DNA from 2 places in the Metabacillus schmidteae genome. Region 1 is predicted to be linked to the other one. Evidence: a T-box and tRNA genes for the amino acid it is inferred to sense, from the RefSeq annotation. Region 1 holds a T-box; the other holds one or more tRNA genes.

Evidence for each region. The T-box of region 1 lies ahead of leuS (leucine--tRNA ligase). A T-box ahead of a tRNA ligase gene usually reads a tRNA of that ligase, here a tRNA-Leu.
Region 2: it encodes a tRNA-Leu, which carries the amino acid that the T-box ahead of leuS (leucine--tRNA ligase) is inferred to sense. The anticodon was not compared.

What each region holds. Positions count from the first base shown of each region.
Region 1 is NZ_CAESCH010000001.1:4,265,747-4,275,778, reverse strand. Features, by position in the region: gene HWV59_RS20940 (MDR family MFS transporter) at 1-925, shown strand, start outside; gene HWV59_RS20935 (sigma-54 interaction domain-containing protein) at 999-2,369, shown strand; gene HWV59_RS20930 (GntP family permease) at 2,838-4,157, shown strand; gene HWV59_RS20925 (3-hydroxybutyrate dehydrogenase) at 4,177-4,953, shown strand; T-box leader at 5,052-5,282, shown strand; gene leuS (leucine--tRNA ligase) at 5,538-7,952, shown strand; gene HWV59_RS20915 (rhodanese-like domain-containing protein) at 8,228-8,539, shown strand; gene HWV59_RS20910 (sporulation protein Cse60) at 8,583-8,768, opposite strand; gene HWV59_RS20905 (BaiN/RdsA family NAD(P)/FAD-dependent oxidoreductase) at 8,873-10,032, opposite strand, start outside.
Region 2 is NZ_CAESCH010000002.1:903,949-913,980, forward strand. Features, by position in the region: rRNA gene HWV59_RS25180 (16S ribosomal RNA) at 1-1,033, shown strand, start outside; rRNA gene HWV59_RS25185 (23S ribosomal RNA) at 1,208-4,136, shown strand; rRNA gene rrf (5S ribosomal RNA) at 4,392-4,507, shown strand; tRNA gene HWV59_RS25195 (tRNA-Val) at 4,531-4,606, shown strand; tRNA gene HWV59_RS25200 (tRNA-Thr) at 4,758-4,833, shown strand; tRNA gene HWV59_RS25205 (tRNA-Lys) at 4,983-5,058, shown strand; tRNA gene HWV59_RS25210 (tRNA-Leu) at 5,071-5,156, shown strand; tRNA gene HWV59_RS25215 (tRNA-Gly) at 5,167-5,241, shown strand; tRNA gene HWV59_RS25220 (tRNA-Leu) at 5,248-5,336, shown strand; tRNA gene HWV59_RS25225 (tRNA-Arg) at 5,344-5,420, shown strand; tRNA gene HWV59_RS25230 (tRNA-Pro) at 5,489-5,565, shown strand; tRNA gene HWV59_RS25235 (tRNA-Ala) at 5,580-5,655, shown strand; tRNA gene HWV59_RS25240 (tRNA-Met) at 5,678-5,754, shown strand; tRNA gene HWV59_RS25245 (tRNA-Ile) at 5,784-5,860, shown strand; tRNA gene HWV59_RS25250 (tRNA-Ser) at 5,872-5,964, shown strand; tRNA gene HWV59_RS25255 (tRNA-Met) at 6,009-6,085, shown strand; tRNA gene HWV59_RS25260 (tRNA-Asp) at 6,090-6,166, shown strand; tRNA gene HWV59_RS25265 (tRNA-Phe) at 6,539-6,614, shown strand; tRNA gene HWV59_RS25270 (tRNA-His) at 6,635-6,710, shown strand; tRNA gene HWV59_RS25275 (tRNA-Gly) at 6,716-6,789, shown strand; tRNA gene HWV59_RS25280 (tRNA-Ile) at 6,796-6,872, shown strand; tRNA gene HWV59_RS25285 (tRNA-Asn) at 6,881-6,955, shown strand; tRNA gene HWV59_RS25290 (tRNA-Ser) at 6,961-7,051, shown strand; tRNA gene HWV59_RS25295 (tRNA-Glu) at 7,067-7,138, shown strand; gene glgB (1,4-alpha-glucan branching enzyme) at 8,065-9,987, shown strand; gene HWV59_RS25305 (glucose-1-phosphate adenylyltransferase) at 9,944-10,032, shown strand, end outside.

The DNA of each region.
Region 1 (10,032 bases):
ATATATGTATTTCTTAATTTTGATTGGATTAGGATCTGGTATCGTTTTCCCAGCTACATACGCATTAGCCGGAACGGTTTGGCCGGAAGGCGGGAGAAAAGCGTTTAATGCTATATATGTTGCACAAAATGCAGGTGTAGCAGCAGGTGCTTCTCTAGGAGGATTCGTTGCATCCATTTCATTTCATTATATATTTGTTGCGAACGCAGCCCTTTATGCTGTTTTTTTCTTGATTGCATTCTTCGGGTATCGAAATATCGATGGTTCAACAGGAAAACAAGCATCGATATTAGATCAAAATCCGACGATTAAAAATAGTGAGAAGTTTGGGGCATTAGTCGTATTATGTATAGGATATTTACTTTGTTGGGTAGGGTATGTTCAGTGGCCGTCAACAATTTCTTCTCATACTCAAACACTAAATATTTCGTTAAGTCAATACAGTTTACTCTGGACAATAAATGGTGTGTTGATTGTATTGGGTCAACCGCTTATCACTCTGTTTGTAAAGCACTTTGCCAAAACATTAAAAAAGCAAATGGTACTTGGCTTTATCGTATTTATTGTCTCATTTATCGTTCTGTCATTTGCAGAGCAATTTACAGCTTTTCTTGTGGCAATGATTATATTGACGATCGGAGAAATGTTAGTGTGGCCAGCTGTGCCAACAATTGCAAATGATTTAGCTCCTAAGGGCAGGCAAGGTTTTTATCAAGGCTTTGTTAATAGTACAGCCACAGGCGGAAAAATGATTGGTCCTCTCCTTGGAGGGGTGGTTGTTGATTACTACAATATGAATTTACTATTCATGATTATTATAAGTTTATTAGTTGCAGGGATCTTTACAACTCTTGTATATGATAAAAAGTTGAATGCAAAGCTAGAAAGCAAAGGGTCTCAGACTTCCGACGCTGTCGGGGTCTAAGACCCTTTTTTTTAGTCAAAATTAGATCGCGGTATGATACGATAAAAGAAAACATCTGCTAGGGGAAGATACTATGTTAGATCATCGTTTTCCATATGCAAAAGAAATCGTGGAGACAGTAATAGAAAACGCTTACGTTTGGATTGTGATTGTTGATGCTGACGGTAAGATTATTTATATGAATGAAAATTACTGTAGATTCTGCGAGATTACGAAAGAGGAAGTCATTGGAAAGCATGTAACAGAAGTGATTGAAAATACACGCATGCACATTGTTGTCAAAAATGGAGAAGAAGAAATAGCAGACCTTCAATATATTCGCGGAAATTATATGATAGCAAATCGTATTCCAATCTTCGCTGATGGTAAAATCGTTGGTGCGTTTGGGACGGTTATGTTTCGTGATACAAAAGAATGGAGTGAGATGAACTCACATGTCCGGCACCATCTGTCATCCATTCAGTCCTTTATTGATCAACAAGAAGTTACAGGTGCAAAATACACATTAAATGATATCCATTCGAATTCTGCTAGTATGTCAGAACTCAAAGAGAAGGTCAAATCAATTGCTGCTACAGATAGCTCAGTCTTAATCAGGGGGGAAAGCGGGACAGGGAAGGAATTGTTTGCACATAGCATTCATCTGTTAAGCCATCGAAGTGAAGGGCCATTTGTAAAAGTGAACTGTGGGGCTATTCCTGAGCAGTTGCTTGAGTCGGAATTATTCGGATATGAAGATGGTGCATTTACCGGTGCTAAAAAAGGCGGGAAAAAGGGGAAATTTCAACAAGCAAACGGTGGAACGATCTTTCTGGATGAAATCGGTGATATGAGTCTTCATATGCAGGTTAAGCTATTGCGTGTTCTTCAAGAAAAAGAAGTAGAACCAATAGGAGGTACAAAAACAATACCTTTGGATGTAAGAGTTATAACAGCAACGAACAGACCGTTAGAGGAACTCATGAAAACGAATGATTTTAGAAGTGATCTTTATTATCGAATCAGCGTGATTCCGCTATTTATCCCGCCTTTGAGGGAACGTATGGCAGATATAGAAACACTTGTCCGATATTTTGTTAAAAAAGTTTCTTTAAGAACAGGTAAAAGAATTTCCATGATTCATGAAGATGTAATGGAGACTTTTCATCAGTATCATTGGCAAGGAAATATTCGTGAATTAGAAAATATTGTTGAAGCAGCCATCCATCTAGCCAAAACAGATGTTATCACACTCGAAGCGATCCCGGATTATATTAAAAACACACCTATTTATCATACTGAGATGAAGGCTAATTCATTAAAAGAAATGTTAGCTCAAGCAGAAAAGAATATTCTTATTCGAACGATACAAAAGCATGCCGGTGATAAAAGAAAGGCAGCAAAAGAATTGGAAATTAGTAAATCAAGTATGTATGAAAAAATTCAAAAGTATGATTTAACTTAGTAGTCCGAAAACTTGGAACACAGTCCAGAATTTTGGACTGTTATTTTTTTATTGTGATTTAGATACCTAAAGTTGATGGACAAGTTTTATATTATGATAGAGTGTCCGAAAAAGCGGAATGAATCTCCCGAGATTTGATTAAACTCGCAGGATTCATTGTAGATAATACAAAGAGATAGCGATTGATTCATACAATTTGTTAAGAGTGCGTTTTTTGGCATATTTCTTGCTGTTATATGTGTAAACATGAAAGGAGGAAGAAATAATTTCAAGAAAAAAGGATAGGAGAGCCCTAATAAGTGAGTGAAGAAATGAAAGCGATTACCAAAATCGCGTAGAAGTAGAAATACCAGCAGATGCTCTTGATAACTATGGGATGGATTCTGGCTAGGTTACTAGTTTAAGAGTACCGAAAGAAAGTACCTTCTTCTTTACAAAACGAATGTCTCAAACAAAGGGGGAAACGAGATGTTAAGTATGATTGGGCTGGTTGGTGGTTTAGCACTTTTAATTTATTTGACAATGAAGGGTATGAACTTATTAGTTGCAGGGCCGTTATGTGCTTTATTTGTGGCTATATGTAGCGGGCTCCCTTTATTCCCGCAATTAGTTGGTGAAGGTGAGGCTAACTTTGTAGGAAATTACATGACAGGCTTTTCAGGCTTTATTTCTTCATGGTATCTCATGTTCCTTTTAGGAGCAATTTTTGGAAAGGTTATGGAAGATAGTGGTGCAGCAGATAGTGTTTCAAAATGGATTGTAAGCAAGATCGGGATGAAAAGAGCTGTTATGGCAATAGTTATCGCTTGTGCAGTATTAACGTATGGTGGGGTCAGCTTATTCGTCGTTGCTTTCTCTGTCTATCCAATGGCTGTTAGTTTATTTAGAGAAGCTGACTTACCTCGTCGTTTTATCCCTGCTGCCCTTGCTTTTGGATCTGTTACATTCACGATGACATCAGCAGGCTCACCGGAAATTCAAAACTGGATCCCAATTGAATATCTTGGTACATCACCATACGCAGGCTGGGAAGTTAGTTTAATTGTAGCCGTGTTTATGATCATTTTCGGGTATTGGTGGTTAAGAAGAATGATCACAAAAGCAGTAGCAAATGGTGAGAAGTTCGTGGCTAGAGAAAATGATCCTATTACTGAAAATAAAGTTTTGCCAAATCCATTATTTGGCGTTATCCCATTGGTTGTTGTGTTAATTATTTCATTTGTTTTCCATGACTCCCTTCAGCAGTCAGCCCTTATTATTGCTTTATTAGGTGGAGTTATCGCCACGTATTTATTAAATCGTACCTATTTTAAATCTTTTTGGAGTGCGGTTTCAGAAGGAACATTAGGAGCTTTAATTGCTTTGGGGAATACGGCAGCTGTTGTTGGTTTTGGTGGAGTAGCAAAAGCAGTACCGGCTTTTGAGGTTGCTGTTGATGCTATGACAAGTATACCGGGAAGTCCCCTCATTGGTGGTGCGATTGCTGTAAGTGTGATAGCAGGTATGACAGGCTCAGCTTCTGGAGGGCAGGCAATTGCTTTACCGCTGATTTCACCACATTACATGGATATGGGGGTAAATCCAGAAGCGTTACATCGGGTAGTTTCAATCTCATCTGGAGCACTTGATTCACTTCCGCATAATGGCTATGTTGTCACAACCATTCGGGGGATTTGTGGGGAATCACATAAAGATGCATATAATCCGGTTGGTGCACTAACCGTCATTGTTCCTCTTTTAGGCGTTATTTTAGCTATTATTCTATTTTCGTTTGGACTAGGAATATAGGAACGGAGGTTTATTTTAAATGGTTCAGGATCAAGTTGTGCTAGTAACAGGAGCAGCCCGTGGGATCGGTTTTGAACTAGCAAAGGCATTTGCTCATGAAGGGGCAAAAGTAGTTTTAACCGACTTAAATGAGGAGCAAGTTCTTGAAAGTACAAAACAACTGCAGGAAGAAGGATTAGATGTAAAAGGTTTAACATGTGATGTTACAAACGAACAAAATATAATGGAAGTCGTGAAGGAAACTAAAGCGAGCTATGGGAGACTTGATACTCTTATTAACAATGCAGGACTCCAACATGTTGCACACATTGAGGATTTTCCAACTGAAAGATTTGAGCAACTCGTTGGTGTAATGCTTGTGGCACCCTTTGTATTAACAAAACATGTCTTTCCAATCATGAAAAATCAACAGTTTGGGCGAATTCTTAATATCGCATCTATCAATGGCTTAATTGGCTTTGCGGGTAAAGCTGCTTATAATAGTGCAAAGCATGGTGTTATAGGTTTAACAAAGGTTGCAGCTTTAGAAGGAGCAGCTTATGGTATTACAGTGAATGCCTTATGTCCCGGTTATGTTGATACCCCTCTTGTCAGAAACCAGCTTCAAGATTTAGCTAATACAAGGAACGTACCATTAGAGGATGTGTTAGAGGATGTATTATACCCTCTTATCCCTCAAAAACGATTGCTGACTCCTAATGAAGTAGCGGATTACGCGATCTTCCTTGCAAGTGAAAAGGCAAAAGGTGTAACAGGTCAGGCTGTTGTATTAGATGGTGGATATACAGTTCAATAATAAAGAATGCGGACCAATCTGATATCTTTTTTTCAACACATTACCCACTACTTGCATATCCCGACAAATTTATATAAAATAAGCTTAATATGTATAGGAAATGAACGGTGAAAAGGAATAGTAGTTAGTGAAAATGTGTTCAGAGAGTTGACGGGTGGTGTGAGTCAATCAATTTTTACTAATGAACTCACCTTTGAGTTACAAATGTGAACACCACTGAAGGTAAAGTAATATTTGTCGTTGATCCACGTTACGGATGTCAAAGTGGGCATAATAACACTATGCCAAAGTTGGGTGGTACCACGGGAATTAAGCCTCTCGTCCCTATTTGGGATGTGGGGTTTTTTCGTTTATATAACAAAGGTATCCATTTTAAATGCACAGTGTTATTGGACTTTCTATCTTCATCCTTCTCGGTTATAAGCCACTACTGAATGGAAGGTTATCAGACACCTTCTATTCAGTAGCGTCTTATTGCCAAAGGCTGACCAAGGCAACTGCTCTATTAAATAGCTTTGACCCGTTCAACCGGTTTAATATATATAAATTGGAATTAAGAATGAGATTTAAGGAGGAAAATTCAGATGAGCTTCAATCACCAGGAGATTGAAAAAAAATGGCAGGATTATTGGCTACATAACAAAACTTTTAAAACAACAGAGGACACAGACAAGCCGAAGTTTTATGCGCTTGACATGTTTCCATATCCATCAGGTGCAGGTCTGCATGTAGGTCACCCTGAAGGATATACAGCTACTGATATTTTATCTCGTATGAAACGCATGCAGGGGTACAATGTTCTTCATCCAATGGGATGGGATGCATTCGGATTGCCGGCTGAGCAATATGCACTTGATACAGGAAATGACCCTGCAGAATTCACCAAACAAAATATTGATAACTTCAGAAGACAAATCCAAGCGTTAGGTTTTTCTTATGATTGGGATCGAGAAGTTAATACAACAGATCCTGATTATTATAAATGGACACAATGGATTTTCCTTCAACTTTATAAAAAGGGACTGGCTTATGTAGATGAAGTGCCAGTAAACTGGTGTCCTGCTTTAGGAACCGTTTTAGCGAATGAAGAGGTTATTGATGGGAAAAGTGAGCGTGGAGGACACCCTGTTGAACGTCGTCCAATGAAGCAATGGATGTTAAAAATTACAGCCTATGCTGATCGTCTGTTAGAAGATCTAGAAGAAGTTGATTGGCCAGAGAGCATTAAAGATATGCAACGTAACTGGATCGGCCGCTCAGAAGGTGCACATGTTACGTTCGAAATTGACGGTCATGATGAAACATTCACTGTTTTCACAACTCGGCCTGATACATTATTTGGTGCTACCTATGCAGTATTAGCTCCTGAACACAGCTTTATTGAAAAAATCACAACACCGGATCAAAAAGATGCAGTTGAAGCTTATATTGATCAAGTGAAACATAAAAGCGATTTAGAACGTACAGAGCTTTCAAAAGAAAAAACAGGTGTATTCACTGGTGCATATGCAATTAATCCTGTAAACGGTGAAAAAATGCCAATCTGGATTGCTGATTATGTTCTTGTTACTTATGGTACAGGTGCAATTATGGCTGTACCTGCTCATGATGAGCGTGACTATGAATTTGCTGTAAAATTTGATCTTCCAATTAAAGAAGTTGTTAGCGGTGGAGATGTAACAAAAGAAGCATACACAGGTGATGGTGAGCATGTGAATTCGGATTTCCTAAACGGTCTAGGAAAGCAGGAAGCAATCGAAAAAGCAATTGCTTGGCTTGAAGAAAACAATAAGGGTGAGAAAAAAGTAACATACCGACTTCGTGATTGGTTATTCAGCCGTCAGCGTTATTGGGGTGAGCCGATTCCAATTATCCATTGGGAAGATGGCACAATGTCAGCAGTTCCTGAAGAAGAGCTTCCACTTGTTTTACCAAAAACAACAGAAATCAGACCATCAGGTACAGGTGAATCTCCACTTGCTATTATTGAGGATTTCGTCAATGTCGTAGACCCTGTTACAGGTAAAAAAGGTCGTCGTGAAACAAATACAATGCCGCAATGGGCAGGAAGTTGTTGGTATTACCTGCGTTATATCGATCCAAAAAACAGCGAAGCATTAGCAGATGATGCAAAGTTAAAACAGTGGCTGCCTGTAGATATTTATATCGGTGGAGCAGAGCATGCTGTTCTTCACTTACTATATGCTCGTTTTTGGCATAAATTCCTATACGATATTGGTGTTGTTCCAACAAAAGAGCCATTCCAGAAACTATTTAACCAAGGGATGATTCTTGGAGAGAACAATGAAAAAATGAGTAAATCAAAAGGGAATGTAGTTAACCCGGATGAAATCGTTGGATCACATGGTGCTGATACACTTCGCTTATATGAAATGTTCATGGGACCTTTAGAAGCTTCTATTGCATGGTCAACAACAGGTCTTGATGGTGCAAGACGTTTCTTAGATCGTGTGTGGCGCTTATTTATCGAAGACAATGGTGAAGTAAGTCCAAAGGTTGTTAATGAATCAAGTGATGCGCTAGAACGCGTGTATCACCAAACGGTTAAAAAAGTAACTGAGGATTTAGAAGGCTTACGATTTAACACGGCTATTTCTCAGCTAATGGTGTTCATTAATGAGGCATACAAAGCAACAGTTCTTCCGAGAGAATATGTTGAAGGCTTTGTAAAATTAGTGTCTCCGATTGCTCCACACTTAGCTGAAGAGCTATGGAGTAAGCTTGGTCACGATACAACCATTTCTTACGAAGCATGGCCAGCATTCGATGAAGCTAAACTAGTGGAAAACGAAGTTGAAATCGTCGTACAAGTTAACGGAAAAGTTCGCGCAAAACTTTTAGTTGCAAAAGATGTCACGAAAGATCAGCTTGAACAAATTGCCCTTGAAGATGATCGTGTGAAAGATCAAATTGAAGGAAAAACAATTCGTAAAGTCATTGCTGTACCAGGCAAACTTGTGAATATTGTTGCGAACTAATCATTGTTATGAAAAGCCGACTCTGGGAAAGAGTCGGTTTTTTTAGGTTTGGTTGAAAGATGGGAGTTTGTGGTTGGAAAAAGTGAAATGATACCGTAATCATCCAGAAAGGTGAACCAATATAAAGAAAAGTTGGTTGAATAACAAGGAAAAGTGGTTGAATAAAGTGTGGCGGTGTACTCTAGTGAACATTTTCATCACCAGCTTTCCAAAACTAGCACCACCTCCCCTCACTTTGATATAATGCAACTATTAAATCTGAAAGGGTGTACGAAATGAAAGAAATTACTGCAGCAGAAGTACAACGCAAGTTGGAAAATGGAGAAAACATTGAATTAATTGATGTTCGTGAAGATGAAGAAGTAGAAGCAGGGATGATTCCGCAAGCGCGCCATATACGTATGAATGATATTCCGGAACATTTGGAGCAACTTGACCAAGGCAAAGAAACAATTTTTATTTGCCGCTCTGGCGGACGTAGTGCAAATGTATGTGCTTATTTAGAAGATAAAGGCTACGATGTCGTGAACATGACAGGCGGAATGCTTGATTATAAAGGTGAAACAAAGCCGAAGAGTGCACTTTAAGATCAAAAATAACCTTGCTTGTCCAAAGGACGAGCAAGGTTAATTATTTTTCACGATAGATAATGAGGGCTGAGTAGCAGTAAATCTGCTCACCGTCTTCATCCGTTGAAAATGCAACATTGTATTTTATATCTCTTATTTGATTTTCCTCAAGCTCCTCTAAAAATTCATTGATTTCTTCTTCTAAGTCTTTTTCATGTTCTTCATCAAATAATGCAACCTTTAACATACGTTGTCACATCCTTTTGAAAATACTAGTTACCTACACTATATTTGAGTTTATCCTCGTATATTCCTAGTATTTAAAAAGAAATAGAAGTTTGACAATGAAATCTATTTGTCACCTTTAGCGTGTATGGCGGCATTTGTTCCTGCCAGTCGACCTGTTACAAGAGCAGATGTAATATTATAGCCACCTGTATAACCGTGTATATCTAAAATTTCACCACAAAAATATAGACCCTCTACAAATTTTGATGACATCTCCTTAGGGTGAATTTCTTTTACAGATACACCGCCTCCGGTTACAAAGGCTTTTTCAATTGATAATGTTCCATGAACTTGAAATTGAAATTGTTTGCAGTCCTTCACAAATAAACGAAGTTTATCGTTGGAAATATTATCATATGTTATAAGTGGATCAATCTCATTTTTTTCTAGTAAAAATAATAAATATCGTTCAGGAAGGAAGCCTTTAAGAACATTTTTAATTGCCTTTTTAGCATCCATCTTTAAATCTTTAATAATCGATTGATACAGCTGTTCTTCATTTGTATCAGGAATGGCATCAATACTGACAGTGATTGCGTTTGTTTTGAATTTTTTCATCGCCTTCACAACATATTGACTGCATCTAAGTACAGCAGGGCCTGATATACCGAAATGGGTAAAGATCATGTCCATTTTATGCGTAATGATTGCTTTTCCCTTTGGATTTAACACACTTAATGCGACATCACGAAGGGAAAGACCTTGAAGAGTTTTTTCCTGGATAAATGATTCATTTGAGGTGATAGGAACCTCAGTTGGAAAAAGCTCTGTAATAGTATGTCCTGCTTTTTCTGCCCAGGCGTATCCATCTCCTGTGCTTCCAGTGTGCGGAACACTTTTACCACCAACAGCAAGCACAACAGATTTGGTTAAAATCATTTCACCATTCATTAATTCAACACTTTGTACTTGATTATCATGATAGTGGACATCTTTTACAGGTTCATTTGTTCTTATCTCAACATTTAGCTTTTTTAACTCGCCTATTAACGCATCAACAACTGATTGTGCCTTGTCTGTTACAGGAAACATCCGACCGTGATCTTCTTCTTTTAATTGAATTCCTAAATTTTCAAAGAATAAAATAATATCTTCATTACTAAATTCAGAGAATGCACTGTAGAGGAAGCGTCCGTTACCGGGGATATGCTTAATGATTTCATCAATAGGCAACCGGTTTGTCACATTACAACGGCCTCCGCCTGAAATAGCTAATTTTCTAC
Region 2 (10,032 bases), on a different contig from region 1:
TACGTGCCAGCAGCCGCGGTAATACGTAGGTGGCAAGCGTTGTCCGGAATTATTGGGCGTAAAGCGCGCGCAGGCGGTTTCTTAAGTCTGATGTGAAAGCCCACGGCTCAACCGTGGAGGGTCATTGGAAACTGGGAAACTTGAGTGCAGAAGAGGAGAGTGGAATTCCACGTGTAGCGGTGAAATGCGTAGAGATGTGGAGGAACACCAGTGGCGAAGGCGACTCTCTGGTCTGTAACTGACGCTGAGGCGCGAAAGCGTGGGGAGCGAACAGGATTAGATACCCTGGTAGTCCACGCCGTAAACGATGAGTGCTAAGTGTTAGAGGGTTTCCGCCCTTTAGTGCTGCAGCAAACGCATTAAGCACTCCGCCTGGGGAGTACGGTCGCAAGACTGAAACTCAAAGGAATTGACGGGGGCCCGCACAAGCGGTGGAGCATGTGGTTTAATTCGAAGCAACGCGAAGAACCTTACCAGGTCTTGACATCCTTCGCTACTTCTAGAGATAGAAGGTTCCCCTTCGGGGGACGAAGTGACAGGTGGTGCATGGTTGTCGTCAGCTCGTGTCGTGAGATGTTGGGTTAAGTCCCGCAACGAGCGCAACCCTTGATCTTAGTTGCCAGCATTCAGTTGGGCACTCTAAGGTGACTGCCGGTGACAAACCGGAGGAAGGTGGGGATGACGTCAAATCATCATGCCCCTTATGACCTGGGCTACACACGTGCTACAATGGATGGTACAAAGGGCTGCAAGACTGCGAAGTCAAGCCAATCCCATAAAACCATTCTCAGTTCGGATTGCAGGCTGCAACTCGCCTGCATGAAGCCGGAATCGCTAGTAATCGCGGATCAGCATGCCGCGGTGAATACGTTCCCGGGCCTTGTACACACCGCCCGTCACACCACGAGAGTTTGTAACACCCGAAGTCGGTGGGGTAACCGTAAGGAGCCAGCCGCCTAAGGTGGGACAGATGATTGGGGTGAAGTCGTAACAAGGTAGCCGTATCGGAAGGTGCGGCTGGATCACCTCCTTTCTAAGGATATGAGGTACGCTTGGTATTTTGTTTAGTTTTGAGAGATCATTAGATCTTTCAATATATGTTCCTTGAAAACTAGATAACGAAAACAATTCAAGTAATTCACTGAGTTTAAACGCTTAGTTTAGTGATTCTCTTATTAATGAAGTAAATGACATCTTCGATGTCGAAGGTTAAGTTAGTAAGGGCGCACGGTGGATGCCTTGGCACTAGGAGCCGATGAAGGACGGTACTAACACCGATATGCTTCGGGGAGCTGTAAGTAAGCTTTGATCCGGAGATTTCCGAATGGGGAAACCCACTGCTCGTAATGGAGTAGTATTTTTACCTGAATACATAGGGTAATAAAGGCAGACCCGGGGAACTGAAACATCTAAGTACCCGGAGGAAGAGAAAGCAAACGCGATTTCCTGAGTAGCGGCGAGCGAAACGGAATTAGCCCAAACCAAGAGGCTTGCCTCTTGGGGTTGTAGGACACTCTATACGGAGTTACAAAGGAACGGAGTAAATGAAGAGGTCTGGAAAGGCCCGTCAAAGAAGGTAACAACCCTGTAGTTGAAACTTCGTTCCCTCCAGAGTGGATCCTGAGTACGGCGGGACACGTGAAATCCCGTCGGAAGCAGGGAGGACCATCTCCCAAGGCTAAATACTCCCTAGTGACCGATAGTGAACCAGTACCGTGAGGGAAAGGTGAAAAGCACCCCGGAAGGGGAGTGAAAGAGATCCTGAAACCGTGTGCCTACAAGTAGTCAAAGCCCGTTAATGGGTAATGGCGTGCCTTTTGTAGAATGAACCGGCGAGTTACGATCCCGTGCAAGGTTAAGTTGATAAGACGGAGCCGCAGCGAAAGCGAGTCTGAATAGGGCGAAAGAGTACGTGGTCGTAGACCCGAAACCAGGTGATCTACCCATGTCCAGGGTGAAGTTCAGGTAACACTGAATGGAGGCCCGAACCCACGCACGTTGAAAAGTGCGGGGATGAGGTGTGGGTAGCGGAGAAATTCCAATCGAACTTGGAGATAGCTGGTTCTCTCCGAAATAGCTTTAGGGCTAGCCTTGAAATGAGAGTCTTGGAGGTAGAGCACTGATTGGACTAGGGGCCCCCATCGGGTTACCGAATTCAGTCAAACTCCGAATGCCAAAGACTTATGTTCAGGAGTCAGACTGCGAGTGATAAGATCCGTAGTCAAGAGGGAAACAGCCCAGACCACCAGCTAAGGTCCCAAAGTATACGTTAAGTGGAAAAGGATGTGGAGTTGCTTAGACAACCAGGATGTTGGCTTAGAAGCAGCCACCATTTAAAGAGTGCGTAATAGCTCACTGGTCGAGTGACTCTGCGCCGAAAATGTACCGGGGCTAAACGTATCACCGAAGCTGTGGATTGTTCTTACGAACAATGGTAGGAGAGCGTTCTAAGGGCTGTGAAGCGAGACCGGAAGGACTCGTGGAGCGCTTAGAAGTGAGAATGCCGGTATGAGTAGCGAAAGAGGGGTGAGAATCCCCTCCACCGAATGCCTAAGGTTTCCTGAGGAAGGCTCGTCCGCTCAGGGTTAGTCGGGACCTAAGCCGAGGCCGAAAGGCGTAGGCGATGGCCAACAGGTTGAAATTCCTGTACCACCTCCTCACCATTTGAGCAATGGGGGGACGCAGAAGGATAGGGTAAGCGCGCTGTTGGATTAGCGCGTCCAAGCAGTTAGGCTGACAACGAGGCAAATCCCGTTGTCACATAAGCTGAGCTGTGATGGCGAGGGAACTATAGTACCGAAGTTCCTGATTCCACACTGCCAAGAAAAGCCTCTAGCGAGGTGAGAGGTGCCCGTACCGCAAACCGACACAGGTAGGCGAGGAGAGAATCCTAAGGTGAGCGAGAGAACTCTCGTTAAGGAACTCGGCAAAATGACCCCGTAACTTCGGGAGAAGGGGTGCTTTTTAGGGTGAATAGCCCGGAAAAGCCGCAGTGAATAGGCCCAGGCGACTGTTTAGCAAAAACACAGGTCTCTGCGAAGCCGCAAGGCGAAGTATAGGGGCTGACGCCTGCCCGGTGCTGGAAGGTTAAGGGGAGAGGTTAGCGCAAGCGAAGCTTTGAACCGAAGCCCCAGTAAACGGCGGCCGTAACTATAACGGTCCTAAGGTAGCGAAATTCCTTGTCGGGTAAGTTCCGACCCGCACGAAAGGCGTAACGATCTGGGCACTGTCTCAACGAGAGACTCGGTGAAATTATAGTACCTGTGAAGATGCAGGTTACCCGCGACAGGACGGAAAGACCCCGTGGAGCTTTACTGTAGCCTGATATTGAATTTTGGTACAGCTTGTACAGGATAGGTAGGAGCCTGAGAAGCCGGAGCGCTAGCTTCGGTGGAGGCGTCGGTGGGATACTACCCTGGCTGTATTGAAATTCTAACCCACAGCCCTGATCGGGCTGGGAGACAGTGTCAGGTGGGCAGTTTGACTGGGGCGGTCGCCTCCTAAAATGTAACGGAGGCGCCCAAAGGTTCCCTCAGAATGGTTGGAAATCATTCGTAGAGTGTAAAGGCACAAGGGAGCTTGACTGCGAGACCTACAAGTCGAGCAGGGACGAAAGTCGGGCTTAGTGATCCGGTGGTTCCGCATGGAAGGGCCATCGCTCAACGGATAAAAGCTACCCCGGGGATAACAGGCTTATCTCCCCCAAGAGTCCACATCGACGGGGAGGTTTGGCACCTCGATGTCGGCTCATCGCATCCTGGGGCTGTAGTCGGTCCCAAGGGTTGGGCTGTTCGCCCATTAAAGCGGTACGCGAGCTGGGTTCAGAACGTCGTGAGACAGTTCGGTCCCTATCCGTCGTGGGCGTAGGAAATTTGAGAGGAGCTGTCCTTAGTACGAGAGGACCGGGATGGACGCACCGCTGGTGTACCAGTTGTCTTGCCAAAGGCATAGCTGGGTAGCTATGTGCGGAAGGGATAAGTGCTGAAAGCATCTAAGCATGAAGCCCCCCTCAAGATGAGATTTCCCATCACATTAGTGAGTAAGATCCCTGAAAGATGATCAGGTTGATAGGTCAGAGGTGGAAGCGCGGTGACGTGTGGAGCTGACTGATACTAATCGATCGAGGACTTAACCTATTAGAAAAGCGGAAGAAGCTTAGCTTTTATCCATAGGGCATTGGAGCGATCGAGCAGAAGTCGTTCTTTGACTTCGTACGAGAGAGTGAAATGACCGTAGGATTTGGCTTCTGTAGCTGGACAAAGTAAGAGCATAAACTCAGTTAGTGAATTGAATTGTGAATCGTTATCTAGTTTTGAAGGAATATAAAAGTTTTTTAAAAAAAAGACTTGAAAAATTCTTTTAAAATAGTATAATCATTCTTGTCGCACTTATCTGGTGATGAAGGCGAAGAGGTCACACCCGTTCCCATGCCGAACACGGAAGTTAAGCTCTTCAGCGCCGATGGTAGTTGGGGGTTTCCCCCTGTGAGAGTAGGACGTTGCCAGGTTGCAATAGAATGTTATACAATACGGAGGATTAGCTCAGCTGGGAGAGCACCTGCCTTACAAGCAGGGGGTCGGCGGTTCGATCCCGTCATCCTCCACCATATGCCGGTGTAGCTCAACTGGTAGAGCACGATCGAATATGCTTCGAAGCTTTGCTTCAGCACACAAATCGAGCTGCTACTTGAATAATCTCTCTGAGATTTGGGTGACTGGTAAGTACGATAAATTAAATCTTAAACTTATATTATTTAAGCCGGTGTAGCTCAATTGGTAGAGCAACTGACTTGTAATCAGTAGGTTGGGGGTTCAAGTCCTCTCGCCGGCACCACTCATTAATTTATAATAATGAGCCATTAGCTCAGTTGGTAGAGCACGTTCGAATATGCTACAAAGCATTACTTCAGCACACGAATCGAGCTGCTTCTTGAATTATCTCAATGAGATTTGGGTGTCAACTAAGAGTGTTTAGTGAAATAGGAGCCATTAGCTCAGTTGGTAGAGCATCTGACTTTTAATCAGAGGGTCGAAGGTTCGAGTCCTTCATGGCTCACCATTTACACACCGTGCGGGTGTGGCGGAATTGGCAGACGCGCTAGACTTAGGATCTAGTGTCCTTGTGACGTGGGGGTTCAAGTCCCTTCACCCGCACCATTAATAATAAGCGGAAGTAGTTCAGTGGTAGAACACCACCTTGCCAAGGTGGGGGTCGCGGGTTCGAATCCCGTCTTCCGCTCCAGTAAGTGCCGGGGTGGCGGAACTGGCAGACGCACAGGACTTAAAATCCTGCGGTAGGTGACTACCGTACCGGTTCGATTCCGGTCCTCGGCACCACTTATATGCGCCCGTAGCTCAATTGGATAGAGCGTTTGACTACGGATCAAAAGGTTAGGGGTTCGACTCCTCTCGGGCGCGCCATAAATATATAGTAGGAAGTCAGACGTGAGATTGAGATCTTAACCTCACATATCCCTTATCCTATAAAACGGGAAGTAGCTCAGCTTGGTAGAGCACTTGGTTTGGGACCAAGGGGTCGCAGGTTCGAATCCTGTCTTCCCGACCACTTTGATATAATTTGGGGCCTTAGCTCAGCTGGGAGAGCGCCTGCTTTGCACGCAGGAGGTCAGCGGTTCGATCCCGCTAGGCTCCACCAATTAAAATTCTATAATGATTATGGCGGTGTAGCTCAGCTGGCTAGAGCGTACGGTTCATACCCGTGAGGTCGTGGGTTCGATTCCCTCCGCCGCTACCATTTTGATTATATGAATATTAACACCAGATGGACCTTTAGCTCAGCTGGTTAGAGCAGACGGCTCATAACCGTCCGGTCGTAGGTTCGAGTCCTACAAGGTCCACCATTTGCTTATACGGAGGAATACCCAAGTCCGGCTGAAGGGATCGGTCTTGAAAACCGACAGGGGTGTCAAAGCCCGCAGGGGTTCGAATCCCCTTTCCTCCTCCATTTTGTTCTTGGAATTATAAGCAATAGTTATACTTCTTAATTATCGCGGGGTGGAGCAGTCTGGTAGCTCGTCGGGCTCATAACCCGAAGGTCGCAGGTTCAAATCCTGTCCCCGCAACCAAATTGGTCCGGTAGTTCAGTTGGTTAGAATGCCTGCCTGTCACGCAGGAGGTCGCGGGTTCGAGTCCCGTCCGGACCGCCATTTAAATGAAATAAATTATCTACTTATATTTACTCTAGCCTTAATACAGAGTAAGAGGGTTTCAATAAGCGACCGAGCGAACACCGCAGCGTATGTCAATACGTGAGGATGTGAGTGAGAGAGCTGACGAAGAGATTCGAAGCTTAGTGGAAGCCGTAAACCATATTGGCTCGGTAGCTCAGTTGGTAGAGCACGCCCGAATAAGCTACTCTGAATATACTTCAGCGTACTCATCGAGCTGCTTCTTGAATCATCATCCTGAGATGAGGACGATCTTCAAATTGCCAAAGCTCTAATACTTTTAAAGTATAGATTTAAAAGTAGGTACTTGAAAAGCTAATTTGCATCTTTTTTCAAATACACATTAATTATGGCTCGGTAGCTCAGTTGGTAGAGCAATGGACTGAAAATCCATGTGTCGGCGGTTCGATTCCGTCCCGAGCCACCACTTAATAGAATAAAGTAATGGCGGTTGTGGCGAAGTGGTTAACGCATCGGATTGTGGTTCCGACATTCGTGGGTTCGATTCCCATCAGCCGCCCCATGTACGCGGGTGTAGTTTAGTGGTAAAACCTCAGCCTTCCAAGCTGATGATGAGGGTTCGATTCCCTTCACCCGCTCCAATAAATGGGCCTATAGCTCAGCTGGTTAGAGCGCACGCCTGATAAGCGTGAGGTCGATGGTTCGAGTCCATTTAGGCCCACCATTTATTATTCCGCAGTAGCTCAGTGGTAGAGCTATCGGCTGTTAACCGATCGGTCGCAGGTTCGAATCCTGCCTGCGGAGCCATATATGGGGAAGTACTCAAGTGGCTGAAGAGGCGCCCCTGCTAAGGGTGTAGGTCGTGTAAGCGGCGCGAGGGTTCAAATCCCTCCTTCTCCGCCATTTTTATATTTTTATGGCCCGTTGGTCAAGCGGTTAAGACACCGCCCTTTCACGGCGGTAACACGGGTTCGAATCCCGTACGGGTCATCTCAAAAACACTGTTGCTGAACAGTGTTTTTTTGTGCTTTCGAAAAGGTGTAGGTATATTTCACTTTTATCTATCATCCCTCTAATGAAAGGCACTCTGACTAGCTACCAAGCCCGTAATATTCTTCACCCCTAATAAAAGACAAATCAACGGGTTTCCGAGCCTGTAATGTCCTTCACCCCTCTAATGAAAGATAAATGAACTAGCTACCGAGCCCGTTATGTCTTTCATCCCTCTAATGAAAGACAAATGAACTAGCTACCGAGCTCGTAATGTCCTTCACCCCTCTAATGAAAGACACTCTGAATAACTACCAACCCCGAAATGTCCTTCATTCCTCTTACAATAGACATTCCAATAGGATTCAAGACCCCTTTAGTCCTTCATTCTAAATTAAATATTCATATTACTATTCACAGTATAATCTATACGTCTTATTAAATAAAAAATTCCTGTTAATAAACAAATGGTAAAACAAATAATATTGCTTTACTAAAATATTTTACTTTCTTTTGATTTATTGTATAACCTAAGGAGATACCCTTTATAAATTCAGAAAAACCCCAATATTTCACCTCGAAATAATTCAACAAATTCCAACAAAAAGTCGAAAAAACTATTTTATTCATATAATATTTTACCCTTTGATACTATAGGTTTTAAACTAATAAAACGGTTTAGTACAAACATTAGATACTATATCCAATGATTAAATTTTTTCCTATAATGCTGGGATATCTCCTGTTTAGTTCCCTCGGCACTTTTACAACTAAAAAACCTCTTAAATTTTAAAAGAATAATAATAATAATTGTTTGAAAAACTCTTGTTGTTTTATGTCGGAAAAAAGAGCGTTTTCAAAAAAGGGATTCATTTGTAAGTCTTGAATCTTTAGCATAGATAATAATAAGTGAAAGGGTGACTTCAGTGACCATCACGTCTCCAACAGATTATGATATTCATTTATTTCATGAGGGACAGTCTTTTGAAAGTTTTCGTGTTTTTGGAGCGCATCTTACTGAGCAGGGTGGCAGTAAAGGTACGTCCTTTTGTGTTTGGGCTCCACATGCTAAACAAGTTAATGTAGTTGGAAATTTCAACAACTGGAATGGGCAACATCATCGAATGGAAAGGGTGAATGAGGAGGGAATATGGAATTTATTTATTGAAGAACTAGGAGAAGGTGAAATTTATAAATATGAAATCATTACATCTAATGATCAGATTTTATTAAAGGCAGATCCTTATGCATTTCAATCTGAATTAAGACCAAGAACTGCATCAGTTGTTGCCGATTTATCAGGCTTTACTTGGACAGATCAGAAATGGAAAAAAAGAAAACGTCTGAGAAAGCCGTATGATCGTCCTTTAGCCATATATGAAGTTCATTTAGGGTCATGGAAGTTAAAAGAAGATAATGAGCTATACAGTTACCAAGAATTATCTGAGATGCTCATCCCATACGTATTGGAACATGGTTTTACACATATTGAGCTTCTGCCAATCATTGAACATCCTTATGATCGTTCTTGGGGATATCAAGGTACAGGGTATTTTTCTGCAACAAGCCGTTTTGGTAAGCCAAAGGATCTCATGCAGTTTATCAATGCGTGTCATGAAGAAAATATAGGAGTCATTATTGATTGGGTACCTGGCCATTTTTGTAAAGATGCTCATGGGCTTTATATGTTTGATGGTCAACCAACATATGAATATGCAAACGAACATGATCGTGAAAATTACATATGGGGAACTGCAAACTTTGATCTTGGAAAAACAGAAGTACAAAGCTTTTTAATCTCAAATGCTTTGTATTGGATTGAATACTTCCATATTGATGGCTTTAGAGTTGATGCTGTTGCAAATATGCTGTATTGGCCAAATTCCAATGAATTAGTGGAAAATCCTTATGCTACTTCTTTTTTAAAGAAATTAAATGAAGCAGTATTTTCTAAAGATCCAGACATTTTAATGATTGCTGAGGATTCTACTGATTGGCCGATGGTTACCGCTCCTACCTCGTCTGGTGGTCTTGGCTTTAACTACAAATGGAACATGGGTTGGATGAATGACATTCTATCATATATGGAGGCCTCTCCAGAGGATAGGTATGATCTCCACCATAAAGTAACATTCTCCTTAATTTATGCTTTTTCTGAAAACTTCATTTTACCTTTTTCCCATGATGAAGTTGTACATGGAAAAAAATCATTATTAAATAAAATGCCAGGTGATTATTGGCAGAAGTTTGCTCAATTAAGACTCCTATATGGATTTATGTTTACACATCCAGGTAAGAAACTATTATTTATGGGAGGTGAGTTTGGTCAGTATGATGAGTGGAAAGACTTAGAGCAGCTGGATTGGATGCTGGAAGACTATGAAATGCACAACAAAATGAGAGTTTATTTCAAACAACTGCTTTCTATCTATTCAAAACAGAAGCCACTCTTTGAATTGGACCATTCGGATAAAGGGTTTGAGTGGATTGATGTAGATAATCGGGATCAAAGTATTTTTTCTTTTATTCGAAAAAGTAGAAAAGAAAATGATTTACTTGTCGTGATACTGAATTTTAAGCCTGTTGTGTATCATGATTATAAAATTGGAGTCCCATTAGATACAGAATATGTTGAGGTTATGAATAGTGATGCAATAGAGTATGGAGGATCCGGTCAAACGAATCCTAAGAATTTAAAAGCGATTGAAGGAGAATTTCATGGAAGACCTTATCATCTTTCCATGACAATTCCACCATATGGAGCAGTTATTTTACGTGCAGTCAAAAAAAGAGGGGAGAATAAACATGGGAAAAAAACAGTGCGTCGCGATGTTACTAGCAGGGGGTAAGGGGAGCCGATTAAGCTCACTAACAAGAACTTTAGCAAAGCCGGC